DNA from 2 places in the Hydrogenophaga sedimenti genome. Region 1 is predicted to be linked to the other one. Evidence: predicted binding sites of a transcription regulator. Region 1 holds the regulator's gene; the other holds the start of a gene.
What was found. Region 1 encodes FliA, which starts transcription of late flagellar genes. Its sites were predicted from a motif close to CTAAAGTTTNNNNNNNNNNNGCCGNTA; they were not measured.

Region 1 (8,616 bases):
CTGCAGCAACGGGCCGGAGAGGTCGTGCAGCTCGCGCACGGTCGCGTTCGACATCGTGTTCATGCCCGGTTCGCCGTGCGTGAACAGCACGGCCACCCGGTCCCCGGGCGCCATGCCCAGCCGCTCGCGCAAGGCCTCGCGCCCCACCCGTTCGGTACCCGTGTAGCGCCCCAGGCTCGACGCCCGGGTGGCGCGCTGGCGCAGGGCCTCGAGCACCAGTGGGTGCGGGCGGTAGCGTTCGCGCTGGCGGGCGCTGGCCAGGCTGGTCGAGAGCTCGCCCAGCAGGTGGCTGCCGCCGAGGTCGAACATCAGCGTGTTGCGCACCCAGCCGCGCTCGCCGGACCAGTACGGCAGCTCTGCCGCACGGGCGCTGGCGCGCAGCACCCGGGTCAGCGGGTTGAGCGCCTGCCAGCCCAGCACCGCCGCCGGGCGCAGGGTCTCCAGCAGGTCGCGCAGGAAGGCCTGGGCCAGCCGCAGGTTGTCGCGCGCCGTGTCGTGGTCGCAACCGTACCAGCCGACCGCGTCGTGGATGTCCTGTTCGCTGACCGCTTCACCGGCCGACGGCAGCGCGGCGAAATGCCGGACGAAGCCCGTCAGCTCGAAGGGCATGTCGATCACATGCAGCGCCGGATCGCGCACGGGCGTGGTGCTCAGCAGCATCAGCGCGTGTCCCCGCTGCGCGAGTTCCTGGGCCAGCGCCGACCAGAAGGCTTCGACCCGGGGGTCGACCTCGGCCGGCACGCAATGCATGGCCAGCACCAGGCCCCCGGCCAGGTGCTCCGCCCCGGCGGTGGCGGCCCAGGGCGGCTGCAGGGCGGCATAGGCGGGTGCACGGTAGTCGATGGACAGTGTGCGGGCCGGCTTGCTGCCCGTCATCACCCACCACTCGCTGTCGGGTGGCAGGTCGGTGTCCACCGGCACTTCGCGCAGCGTGCGCGCCAGCGGGGCCCACTGGTTGCCGTTGGTGCGGCGCTTGCAGCCGCTGGCGATCTGCTGGTGCAGGCGCTCGCGCACGAAGTGGCGGGCGAACTGCTGGCGCAGCGTGTCGAGGGTGTAGACGTGCAGGTGGTGCGGGTTCGGGTCCTCGCCGGTTTCGTCGGACCAGTCGTTGGGCACGCTGGCGATGATGCGGCCACCGGGGCGCAGCAGGCGCGAGAACTCGGCCAGCAGGCCCTGCGGGTCCTGCACATGCTCCAGCGTCTCGAACGAGACCACCACATCGAAGCTGTGGTCGGGCCAGGCCGCCAGGTGGTCGGGCAACCAGCCCTGCACGTACTCCAGACGTGCCTCCGCCGCGGCGTAGCTGGCGCGGGCGTAGTCGATGGCGTAGTCGCTGCCGTCGATCCCGGTCACGCTGTGGCAGCGGGTCAGCTGCGACAGCACGTAGCTGCCGTAGCCCAGGCCGCAGGCGGCGTCGAGCACCCGGTCACCGGCGCGCACCAGATCGGCCGCCAGGTGGTAGCGGATCACGTGCGCGTCCGAGCGTTCGCCGGCCTCGCGCAGCATGTCCATGTGCAGGTCGCGCTCCTCTTCCAGCGCCGCCAGGGGATAGGCCTGGCGCGCGGCTTCGGGGGGCTTCTCCAGCGGCAGCACCAGCGGGCCGGCGTCCTGCTGCAGCGCCTCGTAGTCGAGCATCAGGTAATACGCCGGGTGCTTGCGCAGTCCGCTGGCGAAGGCCAGGCGTTCGAGCGCCTGGCGCAGCACGGCGCCCTGCGACGGCGAGCCCAGCAGCACCAGCACCAGCCGACCGGCGGGCGCCGCCATGAAGCGCGCCAGCGCCAGGCGCCAGCGGTCGCCATCGAACGCGGCGCCACGCACCACCCACACGCAGGTGGTCTCGGTGGCGGCCGCGAAATCGGGCAGACCGGTGGCATCGGGTTTGTGGTGGCTCCAGCGACCGGGCAAGGTCGACAGCCCGGCATCGTGCCGGTCGGTGGCGGTGGCGTGCAATGCGGCCCCGCCCTCGATCGCCGTCACCACACGTTCAAGCAGCGCCTCGGGCCTGCGGTGTTCCATGTCCATCTCGGTGTCCTTGAATGGGGTGGGTGTTCTCTCAGGCCGCCAGCGGTTCGGCGTGCGTCCTGGCGCTGGCCTGTCCGGCGGCGACCGCCTCGACCCACACCAGCGGGCGGTAGACCACGCGCACCATGAAACGGCCGTGGTCCTTCGGTGCACACGCGGGCAGGAACAGCATGGCCGCCGGGCTGCACTGCAGCAGGCCACCCGGTTGGGCGCCGACGCCGTCGAACAGCACATCGCGGCCGATTTCCAGCGGGAAGGTCTCGCGCGACTCTTCCATCGACACCTTGCACACCGACTCGATCTGCAGCCACTGGTAGCACTGGCCGAGCAGCACGCTCATGTCGAACGAGGAACTCATCGGCAGCGAGACGCTGAAGAAGCCGTCGTGCGTGGCGTGGGCTTCGACCACTCCCTGCGAATGACCGGTGGCATTGGCCACCAGCGCCGGCACCGTCTCGCGGCGCAGGCTGGCGTCGCTGGTCGAGAGGCCATAGCCGTAGCGCTGCAGCGACATCAGCGTGATCGCCAGCGAGATGTCCATGTGCCGCAGCTCCATCGGGTAGCTGATGCGCAGGCGGGTGAAGTCGCGGTTCATCAGGGCGAAGCCTTCGCGACGGAACTCCTCCAGCCCGGTCTCCAGATCGGCGGTGGCCAGCATCAGGTCGGTGCCGAGGTTGAAGTCGAACTCGAAGGTCGAGAGGCATTCGGTCTCCTGCGCGTCGGGCAGGTAGATCAGGCGGCCGAGGTCGGCCACCACCTGGCGCGCCAGCTCGAGGCGGTTGGCGGCCGGCTTGCGGCGCGGAGGCACCGCCGCCACATCGCGCACGAAGCGCAGGCTGGCCTCCTGCATGCGGTCGACCGTGGCCGACTGCGTGGCCTTGGCGCCCGAGGCGCCGAACACCGGCTCACCGCCGTCGGTGTAGTCCACCGTCGAGGGTTCGGCCATGGTGCACATCATCTCGAACAGGCCGATGTAGGCGGTCAGCGCAACCACCAGGCGCTCGTCGGCCCAGTCCGGACCGATCAGGCCTTCGCGATCCACCTGGCCGGGCAGCGCGCGGCTGGCGATCAGGTACAGGCCGTGCAGGCGCACGCCGTGTTCGTCCTGGAAGATCTCGCGCAACCGGGTCTGCACCGTGCCGCTGTAGCCCAGGTCGGCGAACACCAGGGTGTCGCCGCGCTGCACCCCGGTCGCGCGCTGCACATGCGTCCAGAGGCGGGCGCGGAACCGGGCCGAGGCCTCGAGAATGGTGCGCAGCGTGTCTTCGCGCAGCACCCGGCGGGCAAAGGCGTCTTCCGGGCGGCTCGCTTTCAGGCTCTCGGCAAGAATGGATTCGGCCAGCGCCGGTGGCAGCAGCAGCTGGCGTGCCAGCGCCGGCATGCTCTTTTCCGACAACATGCCTGCCAACAGGCTCACCACGTCGTCGCGGTCGCGCAGGCAGGCGGCGTTGGCGGTGAAGCGCGAGAGCCGCAACAGCGGCCATGCGTCGCCGGTGAGCGCCTGCATGGCCCGGGCCGGCAGGTGGCCGTCGCGCAGCAGGAAGGCCGCCTTCACCGGCGTGCCGTCGGCCGCCAGCGCGGCCACCCGATCGCGCACCCAGGTGGCGAAGGCGTGCATCACCGGCCCCAGCGTGCCGTAACCGATGCGGTCGCGCACGTCGCCGGCCATGAAGCCGTGGCGGGTGGCCAGCTGGGCGTGGAAGCTGCTGGGCATGGCGACGCTGCGGTGGATCTCGGGCATCAGCTGCAGGGCCGCGCGCTCGCGCTGCTCCAGCTGGGCCAGCACCGCCGGCACGTGGTGCTGCAGATGCACCCCGACCACGCCCTGCTGCTGCGGCGCCCACAGGTCGGCCTTGGGGTTGTCGCCCAGATGCCAGACCTGCGCGGGCTTGAGCTTCTCGCGCTGCAGCACCACGCCGAACATGCCGTTGACCTTGGAGCCACCGCATTCGCTGGAGCAGTGCACCTGCGCGATCAGCCGGTGTTCATCGCCCATCAGCGCGGCCAGCAGTTCGCGCAGCTGCACATGGGAGAAATAGGTGTCGCTGACCACGATGATGCGCAGCCCGCGCGCGTGCGCCGCGCGGATCAGTGCCAGGGTCGGTTCAAAAACAAAGCCATGGCGTTTTTCCGCGTCCAGCTCCAGCGCCACCCAGGTCGCGCGCTCGGCATCGCTCAGGGAGGGCAGCAGCTCGCGGTAGATCTCCTCGATCGTCACCTCGTTGGAGCGGGTCAGCAGCCGCTTGCGGCGGCGCGCGGCGTCCTCGGCCTTGGCGCGCAGCGGCGCCGTGATGCCGTGGGCCTGCCAGGGCGCCGAATCCTGCAGCGCGAAAAAGACGTCGGTGGGTTTGGCGACCTTGCGCCAGACGATGGTGTCGAAGCAGTCCAGCGACAGCACGCGGACCCCGTTGGGCAGGGCATCCAGCAGCGTGTGCAATCGGTCGGCGGTGATCTCGGTCATGGTGAACAGTCCGTCTCTGGGGCAATGTGGCCACTGTAGGCAGCCACGCCGCAGTCAAAGGCCCAATCACCGGGCCCCCAACCCGCCTGTTCACCGGATTGGAACGGGGGGCAGCGACCCGCGCAACGGCGGAGCGTGGGGGCAGAAGGGCCAGCCGCCGGGCCGCCCCAAGGCAGGCCCAGCCCCCTCGGGGGGCAGCGACCCGCGCAGCGGCGGAGCGTGGGGGCTGCTCAGTGCTCCCGCAGCTTGGAGCGCAGGCGGGCGATCGACTGGCTGTGCAGCTGGCAGATGCGCGACTCGGTCACGCCCAGCACCGCGGCGATCTCCTTGAGGTTCATGTCGTGTTCGTAGTACATCGACATGATCTGCTGCTCGCGCTCGGGCAGGTTCTTGATCGCCTCGACCAGGGCCATGCGCATGCGCTGGTCCTGCAGCAGCGAGGACGGGTCGGACTCGTCGTCGCCCATGTGGCGGTCCAGGAAGCCTTCTTCGTCGTCGTCGCGGCCGCTGATGTCTTCGAGGTAGACCAGCTGGGTGCCGCGCACCTTGGCCAGCATGTGCTGGTAGTCGGGCAGGGTCATGCCCAGTTCCTTGGCGATCTCCGATTCCATCGGCGCCCGGTGCAGCTTCTGCTGCAGGCGGTGCACCGCCTGTTCGATGTCTTTCTGGCTCTTGCGCGAGCCGCGGCTCATCCAGTCGCCTTCGCGCAGCTCGTCGAGCATGGCGCCGCGGATGCGCTGGCTGGCAAAGGTCTCGAACTGCACGCCCTGCGTGGGTTCGAATCGCGCGATGGCTTCGGTCAACCCGATCATGCCGACCTGGATCAGATCGTCGACCTCGACACTGGGCGGCAGCTTGGCGATCATGTGATGGGCCAGACGCCGCACCAGCGGGCTGTACTTGCGCAGCTGGTCGTCGCGGTTGAGGGTGCCTTTGGCGGTGTACATCGTCGTCAGCTCCAGAGTTGGGGAACCGCGCCTGCGAAGGGCGATCCCGGTCCTGCGTACCGCGCGTGGCGCAGTCCTTGGGAGGTGTCGGGCCGCTGCGGCCGTCCGAGGGCGCATTCCTGGACGCCCGTGGCCCACACGGGCGCATTCCAGCGTTCCACCTCGATGCCCAGGTGCTTGCGGGCGCAGTCGGTCACTCCCGCCACCACCGGGTTGGCCGGGGGCTGGGGTTGTTCGTGGTTCAGGGGCGCGAGCACCGGTGTGGCGCCCGCCATGTGCAGCAGCTTGATCGCGCCGTAGGCGTCGACGCTGGCCTGCGGCCAGGGCAGCACCGGCACCAGCACGCGGGCCGAGAGGTTGCTCACCAGCGGCGCCAGTTCGTGGGCCGGGCCGAACACCAGCAGCAGCGCCTCGGGGGCGAACGGCGAGAGCAGGCGCGAGAGCGCGACCGCACCGCCGGCGGCCAGCGCCGTCTGCTGCAGGGTCTTGAGACCCCGCGCGGCCGGCATCACCAGCCATTCGTGGCCCTCGCCGGGCTGGCCCAGACCGGCGATGGAGCCGTCGGTCAGCGCGTGCTGCAGGCCCAGGTGCGCCCCATCGTTCTCGCGGCGCGCGCCGGCCTCGGTGGCGGTCGCGTCGATGATCACCGGCAGGTAGCCCTGCGCCTTGAGCTGCATCGCCAGCAGGCACAGCAGTTCGTAGGCACCGGCGGGCTGCGCCGGGCTGGCGATCGGCATCATGGCCGGGCCGCGCCGGGGCGCGGTGGAGCGCAGGCCCGCGGCCTGGTCGGTGCCGATCTCAAACATGGGAACCTCCCAGGTGCAGGCTCTGGGCGGCGCCCTGCGAGAAGTAGAAACCCATCTCGTTGGCCAGCGGGTCGTAGGCCGACTTGCCTTCGGTGCCCAGCGAGATGCGGACCATGGCCGCCGCGTCGGGGTTCTGCCAGTCTTCGGGCACGCGCTGGCCGTTGGCCACACCGCGCAGCACCACCTGGTGGCGGATCAAGGCGTCGATCGCCGGGCCGAGCTTGACGGCCTCGTCGACCTTGGAGAGCACCACGCCGTGCAGCGTGCTGGCCTTGAACGAGGTCAGCACATCGTCCAGCGTGTCGCCGTGGGCGCCGGCGTTGAGCACCAGCACCTTCTTGACGGCGGGCATGTCCAGCACGTCGAGCATTTCCTGGATGCGCTGGTCGCGCTGGCCCAGGCCAGCGGTGTCGATGATCACCATGCGCTTGCCCGAGAGCAGGTTCAGCAGGTCCTTGAGCGCGGCCCGGTCGTGCGCCAGGTGGGCGACGACACCGAGCATGCGGCCGTAGGTGCGCAGCTGCTCGTAGCCCGAGACGCGGTAGGTGTCCAGCGTGATCAGGCCGACGCTGGCGGCGCCGTACTGGCGCACGCACTGGGCGGCGAGCTTGGCCGCGGTGGTGGTCTTGCCGACGCCGGTGGCGCCGATCAGGGCGACCACGCCGCCTTCGTCGCACAGGCTGGAGCCGACGGGCGCGGTCTTGAGGTTGCGGGTCAGCGTGTCCATCACCCAGCGCACCGCTTGCGGGGCGCCCGAGTCGGCCGGAATGCGGTCGAGCACGGTGCGGGCGATCGCGGGCGAGTAGCCGCCGCGGATCAGCTTGAGCATCAGGTTGGACTGGATCGGGTTCTGCTTGGACGAACCCAGCCAGGCCAGGGTGTTGAAGCGCTCCTCGATCATTTCCTTGAGCGCGGACAGTTCGACCGCCATGCGCTGGTCGCCCATCTGGGGCGCCATGTGCGGGTCCTTCGGGGCAGCGTCTTCCCAGGCCGGTGCGGGTGCCGGCGCGCGGGTGCGGATCGGCGCCGGTTCGGGATCGGCCATCTGCAGGCGCGGCGCCGGGCGCGAGGGCGCCATCATCGTGGCAGGTGCCTGGACCGGTGCAGGCATCGGCGCAGGCGCGCGGGGTGCGGCCATGCGCGGCGCCGGGGCGGGCGCTTCTTCCTCTTCCATGCCCATCTCGGCGCGGCGCTTGCGCAGCATGCGCTCGCGCACATATTCCTGGAACGACAGCGTGCTCATCGCCATCTGTTCGGTGTCGTTCTGCACCGAGTCGGCAAAGGCCGGCGCCTGGGCGGCGGCGCGGGTGCGGATCGGCTGCATGCGCTCGCTGCGGGCGGCCACGGCAGGCGCGGCATTGATGGACGCCAGGCTTTCTTCGGCCGCGGCCATCACCTCGAAGCCGTCGTCGGTGGCGCGGCTGGAGAGGATCACGGCGCTGTCGCCGAAAGCGTTGCGGGCCTTGGCCATGGCTTCGCGCGAGGTCGAGGCGGTGAATCGCTGGATGTTCATGCTGCAAGCTCCCCAAGAATCGGGCCGATGCGGATCAGGTGGGTTTCAGGAATTTCGCTGTGGGCCAGCACCTGCAGGCGCGGCGCGGCGCGGCGCAGCAGGCGGGCCATGGCATTGCGGATCGCGTCGGGCACCAGCAGGCAGGCGGGCACGCCCTTCTCTTCCTGGCGGTTGGCGATGTCGGCGGCCGACTTCGAGAGCGTCTCGGCCACGCCGGGGTCCAGCGCGCCGGCGCCGTTGCCGGTCAGGGCCTGCATCAGCAGGCGCTCCAGGCCGGGCTCGATCGCGATGACCTCCAGTTCCTTGACGGAACCGCCGTAGATCTGCTGGACGATGGCCGGCGACAGGGCGGTGCGCACACGGCGGGCCAGTTCGACCGGATCGGTGCTGGCGCCGGCGTGTTCGGCCAGCGATTCGATGATGGTCCGGATGTCGCGCACGTGCACCGACTCTTCCAGCAGCAGCTGCAGCACTTTCTGGAAGGTGGCAATGGAGACCATTTTCGGCACGACTTCTTCGATCAGTTTGGGGGCCAGGCGGGTCACGTGTTCGACCAGTTCCTGGGTCTCCGTCCGGCTGAGCAACTTGGCGGCCTGGACTTGCATCAAGTGTGAAAGATGGGTGGCCAGCACAGTCTCGGAATCAACCACCGTAAAACCCGCCATTTGCGCGTGTTCCCTTTGCTTGTCTTCGATCCAGTGCGCCGGCAGGCCAAACGCGGGGTCGGTGGTGGGGGTGCCGATCAGCGGCGTGCCGATGCCACCCGGGTCGATCGCCAGCCACATGCCGGGGAACACCTCACCCTCGCCCACCACCACGCCGCGCAGGGTGATGCGGTAGCCGCTGGGGCGCAGTTCCAGGTTGTCG
Region 2 (8,616 bases), on a different contig from region 1:
TCGCTGTTCGCCGCCCCGACCATCGTCAAACGCATCGTCGACGAGGCCGAGGCGCAGGGCCTCACGCCCGAACAGTGCGGCCAGAGCGTCAAGACCATCGTCTACGGCGGCGCGCCCATGTACGCCGCCGACATCCGCCGCGCGCTGCGCACCATGGGCCCGCGCTTCGTGCAGATCTACGGCCAGGGCGAAAGCCCCATGACCGGCACCGCCCTCAGCCGCGCCCACCTGGCCGACACCGCGCACCCGCGGCACGAAGCGCGCATCGCCTCCGTCGGCGTGGCGCAGACGCGCGTGCGCATCCGCGTCGCGGGGCCGGACGGTCAGCCGCTGCCCGTGGGAGAGGTGGGTGAAGTGCTGATCCAGGGCGACAGCGTCATGAGCGGCTACTGGCAGAACCCCGAGGCCACCCAGGCGGCCATCCGCGACGGCTGGCTCTGGACCGGCGACATGGGCGCACTCGACGCCGACGGCTTCCTCACCCTCAAGGACCGCAGCAAGGACCTGATCATCAGCGGCGGCAGCAACATCTACCCGCGCGAGGTGGAAGAGGTGCTGCTGCACGCACCCGGCGTGGCCGAAGTCGCCGTGGTCGGCGCGCCCGACCCCGAATGGGGCGAAATCGTGGTGGCCTTCGTGGTGCCGCAGCCGGGCGCGGCGCTCGATTCAACGGTGCTCGACGCCTTCTGCCTGGACCAGATCGCCCGCTTCAAGCGGCCCAAGCGGTACGAGTTCGTCGAGGCGCTGCCGAAGAACAACTATGGGAAGGTGTTGAAGACGGTGTTGCGGGAGCTGCTCTGGCAACCGTAGAGGCGCCGGCCTATTGGAGCGTCTATTTAGTTGAGTTGCGAACTGTCCATTCTTGCGCGGCGCGCTCAATCATTAGGTTGTTAGGCGCTTGCGCCCCAGTGAAGCGATAGCCGCCCTACTCTCGCCTACTGTTGAATTTTGGTGGTCCGCATCGATGGCCCATCCTTGCAGCTTGCTCAAGCTTTTGGAAGCTGTGCCAAGGTTGATTTGAGCTAGGTCAGAAGCTAGTTGCACCTTAGGAGGGGCATCCATTGTTTTGAATTGAATTTTGCGGTTTGGCCCGCAATGACCGGGCTTAAGGTGCTATCTGTTCTCTGAAGTAAGCGCTTTTGTTTGTCGAGTTATTGCGATTCTTTGGATGCTCGTTGCTAGACGAAAGATGAAGTATGTTCTCGGTTGATCGTATGCTTTTGTTTCGATGTGGCCCATTGAGAATGAGTAAAAAGATATGTCAATTTGATTTTTGTTGGTCTTGAAGTGAATGTGTGTGTCTTCCGACTCAATGGTTTCTATACTAAGTGGTAGATAAAGAAGTATTCTTGATCCCTTGGAGTATCCCTTTAGCTCAGTAAATTGGCCGTATCTTGTTGCTCGTGGGCTGGCTATATAACGCCATCCATTTTTTTTCCAAGCTGCCTCCTCTTGTGCGCAGGTTGATGGCCCTGGAATTTCTTCTTCATAAAAAATAGTGCAGGGATGTTTACTCCAAGGTGGTCCAAGTTCATCAAAAAATACTCGACCGTCATAAGGAGACTTGTAAAAAAAGACGTTAGCGCCACAAACTGGACAAGAAGCGTTAGGGTTTAATAGATAGTGTCGTCCTTCTGATGGCGATGCGTTAATTGTTTTATTTGGTTTTTTGTTGGTTGTTCGGTTTTGAAATGCAACAAATTTCTGTTGTGGTAGCCAGCTTGACAGGGAAGGATTGTTTGTTCGATCTACAGTGTGTGGTCGAACCCAGGTCTTTTCGCCACTGGGGGCTGTGCGGAAGTGACCGCGTCTTGGGAAGGAGCTCACTTTTAGCGCCTTTTTGATGAGAGTCTTTGTTGATTCAGAATGTGTGTTCTGGATCAGTGTTGAAGTAGAAATCAGGCCCCTATGTCAGCGGATTGCAATGTGTTTCTTGGGTTGCTGCTGAATAGATTTCTGACGCCATAAACCGACTAAACGGATCCTCCCGGTAATCCGCAAACGGCCCACATTCCACAAACCCGAACCGCCGGTACATCGCGATCGCTGGTTCAAACGCTGGTGTGCTGCCGGTTTCCAGGCTGACGCGCGCGTAGCCGCGCTCGCGGGCGAGCCTGAGCAGTTCGGTGAGGATGGCTTGCGCGGCGCCCTGGCGCAGGTGGCGCGCGCTGGTGCGCATGGACTTGAGTTCGCCGTGGCCGCCTTCGGTGGCGGTGGTGGGCGTCAGTTCCTTGAGGGCGCCCATGGCGACCAGTTCGCCTTCGGCGCCGGCAGGGGTGTCGGGTGAGGCGCCCGCCGGCAGGCGCCAGGCGGTGAGGAAGGTGATCTCGGGTCGGCGCAGGCCGTCGAGGTCGAGCGCGAACACACATTCGGGCGGCGACTCGGCGCGCATGCCGGCGAGGTGTTCTTCGAGCAGGCTGATCACCTGCGGGTGCGTGAGTGCGCGGTCGATGCGGATGTCAACCGCTCCCTGTGAATTATTGGCCGTCATGTTCTATTCCCTCTTGACTCGTTTCGTCCCGGCAGAGCGACTTCGATGATCAGCCTCCTTCGTCGGCAAAGCCTGGATAGGTGACTTTCGTTCCCTCAATGACCACCACGTCCTGATGGACCAACTGCTCGACGACGTCTTCTGGGGCGACGGTCGTTTGTCCTTGAAGTATTGACTTGATGGTGCTGGCGAGCTTGGTTTTTCTCTTTGGACGGTCAGTGCCACGTCGTTTTAAGTTGTCCACGACCAAGTCTGTCGCTTGCTTCAACTCAGGAGAGAGGGTGGTTGCAATGCGGCTGGCTTCTTTAGATGCTTCTGAGCTGTTCTCCTTGCCAGCTGGACATCTCGGGACGCCGTCATAGTTCAGGACCACGCGGAATTTATCTTTGATGGACAGGTTGCCAAGGACCGCGTTGAATGCCTTGCAACAAACAACGCAGTTTGTGTCGTCCTTCAGCCCATCGTTGGACAAAGCGTTAAGGTGCTCAACACTTTCTTCGCCGGGAGGAATCGACCCCTTGCAGAAAAAGCATCTGTCGCCTTGTTGATGCAGAAGTCGCTCTAGTTGCTTCATAAGTTGTGCATTCTGGACATTCGTCAGCTCGCATGTGCCCGAAGCTGGACCCCCAGCGCCTTCGCCACCTTGAGCACGGTCGCAAAGCTTGGGTTCCCGTTCTCGTTCAGTGCCTTATACAGGCTCTCGCGGCTCAGACCGCTATCGCGGGCGACCTGGGTCATCCTTTGGCGAGGGCGATATCGCCCTTCGCTCGGGCGATTCCTGCTGCGTCGTCGGGTACATCGGTGCGCCAGGCGGTGAGGAAGGTGATCTCGGGCCGGCGCAGGCCGTCGAGGTCGAGCGCGAACACACATTCGGGCGGCGACTCGGCGCGCATGCCGGCGAGGTGTTCTTCGAGCAGGGCGATCACCTGCGGGTGCGTGAGTGCGCGGTCGATGCGGATGTCGAACCGGCGCGGCGGTGCCTCTGGATGCATGTCGCTCCCTCCCCGGGCGGCGTGTTTTCTGGCCGGAATGGCTCTGCGGCCATTGTGTTCGGTTTGTTACCAGGGAGGCAAGCCGGGCGGCTCAAGCGAACCGGGCGCTCGCCGATAAAGGCTGAACACCTTCAAAGGATTCGCCATGGACATCGAAATCTCCCCCGCTCTGCTCGTCGACCGCGTGGTCCAGTCCCGCCAGGGCTCGGTCGCCGAGGCGGCCCAGGTGCATGTGCTGAAGAAAGCGATGGACCTGCAGGAGTCGGCCTCGGCCACGCTGCTGAACTCGGTGGCGGGCAGCCTGCCGCTGGCCAGCGGCGGCTCGGTAGGGACGAAGGTCAACGCGATGGTGTGACGTCGAGTTCGAACCGGTAGGCGAAAGCGAACTTCAACGTGGCGCCCGCGCCGTTGCGCGTGATGGGGCTGAACTTCCATTGGGCGACCGCTTCGCGCGCAGCCGCCGAGAGCTCGTCGTTCGGATTTTCGACCACGGTCACGTTGCTCACGGAGCCGTCCGCCAGGACGTCGAACTGCAGCGCCACCTTGCCTTCAATCCTCTGCCGCAACGCCTTGATCGGGTATCCCGGCAACGCCGCGTTGAGCAGCTGAAGCGGTTTGTCCAGCGGCGGCTTGATCTGGTGTTCCAGCGTCTCGCGGATCAGTTCGCGCTGTGCATCCTGGCTGCTCAGGAACTCCGGGTTGTTCCCCACGCGGTAAGTGGTTCCGCCAAGGGGCTGGGCACAAGCACCCAGAAGAGTCAGGGTCACCAGTGCGGCGGTGAAGCGGGCTTGGGTGAATGGCATGGCAGGACCTGGCGATCTTTTGGTTCTGGCGTGCCCGTTGGCATCGCCTTTCAGAACAAGTCTTGCGGCTTGTCGTTGTAGCGGAACGTGTGGATCACCCATCCGCTCTTCCCTTGATAGCAGAAGAAGACCCAAGGCATGGCTTGGTTGTCGTACTTCTGAAGGTAGGTCAGTCGGACCATGGACTTGCCGACCCATTTCTCTTCGATGAACTCCTGACCAATAGGGTTGCCATATCGGGTGGCCACCGTGGGGAGGTAAGCGGCAGACTGCGCGAGCATCGAGTCGAACTCGGCCTTGGGGATGATCGTCAGATGACGGAAGCTCTTGAGGGCAGCGTCGATGTCGCCTTTGCCAGCGAGTTCCATGGCGGCATCCGTGACCTTTCGAATCTCCGGAAAGGTCGCCAGACCCTGAGCGAATGATGTCGCGCTGCAGATGGTCAGCGTTGCAGCGATCAGGATGCGTGAGAGTCGTCGTTTCATGTGGTGTTGTCCCTGTGTGAGTCGTCAAAACGCCCGGAGTCCCGTTTTAGCATGCGCGCCGCCAGCACACTGGCAAGCAGCACCAGTACGCTGCTGACCAGCGCCGTGAACTGCAGCGCATCGGTGAAGGCGGCCTGCGCGGCGCTCACCAGCGCCCGGGCCGCGTCGGGCGACAAGTGGTTGGCGGCTTCGAGGGCGCCGCCGAGCGTGCTTTGTGCCTGCGCCGGCACCTCGGCCAGCCCCGCGCCGCCCAGCTGGTGGCGGTAGATGAGCGTGCCCGCGCTGCCGAACAGCGCGATGCCCAGCGCGCCGCTGAACTCCGAGGCGGTCTCGGCGATGGACGAGGCCGCGCCCGCGCGCTCGGGCGGTGCCGCGGTGATGATCTGTTCGGTGCCGATCGCAAACACCGGCGCCATGCCCAGGCTGACCACGACCATGCCGGCCACCAGCACCCACAGCGCCCACGGACCGTCGGCCCCCACCATCAGCAGCATGCCCACGGCGGCCGCGGCCAGGCCCCAGACCATCACCGGGCCGGGGCCGTAGCGCGCGGCCATGCGCGGCGCCAGCACCATCGAGCCGAACACGAAGCCGCCCGCCCAGGGCACGGTGGCCCAGCCGGCCTGCAGCGGCGTGAGCATCAGCACCATCTGCAGGTACTGCGCGATGAAGATGTAGACACCGAACATGGCCAGGCACGACAGCGCATAGGCCACGATGGCGGTGCGAAAGGTCGGGATGGCGAACAGCCGCAGCTCCAGCAGCGGGTAGTCGATCACCCGCTGGCGCCGCACGAACACCCAGCCCACCGCCACGCCCGCGGCCAGCAGCGCCAGCCGCGCCGCGCTGGGGCCGGCCTCGGCCATGGCCTTGATGGCGTAGATGGTGCCGAGCACGGCGGCCAGCGAGAGCAGCACGCTGGCCGCGTCGATGCGGCCAGCGTCCTCGTCGCGGTACTCGGGCAGCAGTCGCGGCCCCAGCACCAGCAGCAGCACCATCACCGGCACCGCGGGCAGGAACACCGAGCCCCACCAGAAATGCTCCAGCAGCCAGCCGCCCACCAGCGGGCCGATGGCGCTGCCGACCGAGAACGCGGTGATCCACACGCCGATGGCGAACTGGCGCTGCGTTTCGTCGTGGAACATGTTGCGGATCAGCGAGAGCGTGGACGGCGCCAGCGTCGCGCCGGCAATGCCCAGCAGCGCGCGCAGCACGATCAGCTCGGCCGGCGTGCGCGCAAACGCGGCCAGCACCGAGGCAGCCGCGAAGAAGGTCGCGCCGATCAGCAGCAGGCGGCGGCGCCCGATGCGGTCGCCCAGCGTGCCCATGGTGATCAGAAAGCCGGAGACCAGAAAGCCATAGATGTCGATGATCCACAGCAGCTGCGAGGCGCTGGGCGCGAGTGCGCGGCTGAGCGCCGGCACCGCGAGGTTGAGCACCGTCAGGTCCATGGCATAGACCAGACAGGGCAGGGCGATCACGGCCAAGCCCCACCATTCGCGGGGGGTGGCTTTGGAGTGGGTGGTCATTCGATGTTCAAAAGGCTGCCGACCGACTGCTCCAGCAGCTCGACCAGCTCGGGGTCCATGTACTTGTACTCGTCGGGGATGTCGAGCACGTGAACGGGCTTGTCTGCCAGAAGGGCACCGAAGTCCGCGACCAGCCGGGACTTGTGTTTCTGCTCCATCACGATCACCACGTCGGCCCAGTCGATGTCGGCGTCCGCGACGGTGTGGCGCGCGCTGGGGCTGGTGCCACCCGAGCGCACGTTCAGGCGCGGGTGCCGGCGCCAGAGTTGCTCGGCCGTGGGGCTGCGCCACTGGTTGCGGCTGCAGACGAAGAGGACGTTCAGGCGCGGGGCGGACATCGCGAGATCGTACTTTCGATGCGCATGTCGGCGGCTCATGCGAACCTAGTTTGCGCATAAGCATCTGAGAAGTGGTTGGTTCTCCTGCGGCGGGGCGCTGTCCAGAATGGCTGGGCGGTCCCGGAAAGGGGCCGGCGCGTGCCTTCTTCATCCATCCACTCCACACAGGTCTCACATCATGTCCATCCTGCAATCCCCTGCTCTCGCGCCCCGCGTGCTGTCGGTGCTGCGCATCGTGTCCGCCTACCTGCTCCTGCAGCATGGCTCGGCCAAGCTGTTTGGCGTTCCCCACGTGGATCTCTTCAACGGGTTGCCGCTGTTTTCGCTGATCGGTGTGGCCGGCATCCTGGAGGTGGTTGGCGGCGCGCTGTTGCTGCTGGGCCTGTTCACGCGGCCGGTGGCTTTCGTGCTGTCCGGCCAGCTGGCCTTTGCCTATTTCCTCGGCCACGCACCGAGCGGCAATGTGCTGGTGCCGTTCCTGAACCAGGGCGAGGCCGCGGTGCTGTTCTCCTTCGTCTTTCTCTACCTGGCGGCGGCGGGTGGTGGTTCGTGGAGCCTGGACGCCTGGCGCGCCGGCCGCACGCCGTCGGGGGCGGGGACTGCCGGCGCCTGACGTCTTTCTTGAGGTAGGCTGCTCCCCATGAAATCCGCCTACCTTTTCCTCGCCGCGGCCATCGTGGCCGAGGTGATCGCGACCAGCATGCTCAAGGCCTCCGACGGCTTCACCCGCATGTGGCCCAGCGTGGCCACCGTGATCGGGTACGGGGTGTCGTTCTACTGTCTGGCGCAGACGCTGGGCAGCATGCCCACGGGCGTGGTCTACGCGATCTGGTCGGGCGTCGGGATCGTGCTGATCTCGCTGATCGGCTGGGTGGTGTTCAAGCAGTCGCTGGACGGCCCCGCGCTGGCCGGCATGGGGCTGATCATCGCGGGCGTGCTGGTGATCAACCTGTTCTCGCGCTCGGTCGCGCACTGATTTCCGGGCAATTCCGCACAGCCGTGCGCGCGGCGATTGTTTACACTTTGTTGCAGATGCGACGGGTGGGCCGGACGCACGGAGCCTCCCCATGAAGTCACTGGTCGTCATCGTCAACATCGTCGCGTCGCTGGCCCTGCTGCCGGCGCTGTACATGGCGCTGATGTCTCCCATGATGTTCGACTCCGGGGCGACCACCCGCACCTGGACGCTGTTCGGGACGGTGCTGGCGATCCCGGCTTCGATCGTCGTGACGCAGATCGCTTCCTGGGTGCTGTTCTACAAGGGTCTGTACCTGTGGGCGCTGGGCGTGGCCTGTGTGCCGCTGCTGTTCGTGGCCCTGCTGGTGGTGCTGTTCATGATGTCCAGCAGCCTGACCTGACGCATCGACATTTCATTTTCTCAACAGGCATACACAACATGGACAAGCGGTACGGCGGCTACAAGATCGGCAAGGTTCCTGAGGACGCCAAGCGCAGGGAACGCAACCACAGCAAGGCGCTGCCGCAGCGGGTGGATCTGCGCAAGTTCCTGACCTCGATCGAGAGCCAGGTGGGCAACAGCTGCGTGGCCAACGCGATGGCCGGCGCCTACGAGTACCTGGCCAAGCGGGAACTGGGCGATTCGGAAGACGTCAGCCGCCTCTACATCTACTACAACGCGCGCTACCTGGACGAGAGCCAGGACGAAGACGGTGGCTCCTACATGCACACCGCGATCAAGGGGCTGATGGAGTACGGTGCCTGCTCCGAGCAGATGTGGCCCAACGACGAGGACATGATCAACGACGAGCCGCACGAGGACGCCTACACGCAGGGCGGCGAGTTCTGCATCGTCGAGGCCGAGGCGGTGGACACCGACCTGCAGCTCTGGAAAGAAACGCTGGCGGCGGGTTTCCCGATCGCGTTCGCACTCAACACCTTCAAGAACTTCGACGACGCCAGCCGCAACAAGGGCCGGGTGCCGATGCCCAAGGACAACGCCGAGACCCGCAAGACGCAC

Region 2: a site for FliA is predicted at 3,574-3,600, ahead of ACS5NL_RS18025 (putative motility protein). Genes of this name have one in related genera too.

The regions. Positions count from the first base shown of each region.
Region 1 is NZ_JBPZHA010000006.1:187,094-195,709, forward strand. It holds gene ACS5NL_RS12055 (FkbM family methyltransferase) at 1-2,022, opposite strand, end outside; gene ACS5NL_RS12060 (HAD family hydrolase) at 2,054-4,483, opposite strand; gene ACS5NL_RS12065 (RNA polymerase sigma factor FliA) at 4,714-5,430, opposite strand; gene ACS5NL_RS12070 (hypothetical protein) at 5,436-6,236, opposite strand; gene flhF (flagellar biosynthesis GTPase FlhF) at 6,229-7,749, opposite strand; gene flhA (flagellar biosynthesis protein FlhA) at 7,746-8,616, opposite strand, start outside.
Region 2 is NZ_JBPZHA010000011.1:153,733-162,348, reverse strand. It holds gene ACS5NL_RS18050 (class I adenylate-forming enzyme family protein) at 1-810, shown strand, start outside; gene ACS5NL_RS18045 (hypothetical protein) at 1,114-1,827, opposite strand; gene ACS5NL_RS18040 (GNAT family N-acetyltransferase) at 1,907-2,491, opposite strand; gene ACS5NL_RS18035 (HNH endonuclease) at 2,541-3,065, opposite strand; partial or broken gene ACS5NL_RS18030 (addiction module antidote protein) at 3,089-3,384, opposite strand; gene ACS5NL_RS18025 (putative motility protein) at 3,629-3,838, shown strand; gene ACS5NL_RS18020 (energy transducer TonB) at 3,822-4,286, opposite strand; gene ACS5NL_RS18015 (hypothetical protein) at 4,337-4,771, opposite strand; gene ACS5NL_RS18010 (MFS transporter) at 4,768-6,300, opposite strand; gene ACS5NL_RS18005 (low molecular weight protein tyrosine phosphatase family protein) at 6,297-6,638, opposite strand; gene ACS5NL_RS18000 (DoxX family protein) at 6,817-7,251, shown strand; gene ACS5NL_RS17995 (SMR family transporter) at 7,279-7,614, shown strand; gene ACS5NL_RS17990 (hypothetical protein) at 7,706-7,996, shown strand; gene ACS5NL_RS17985 (C1 family peptidase) at 8,035-8,616, shown strand, end outside.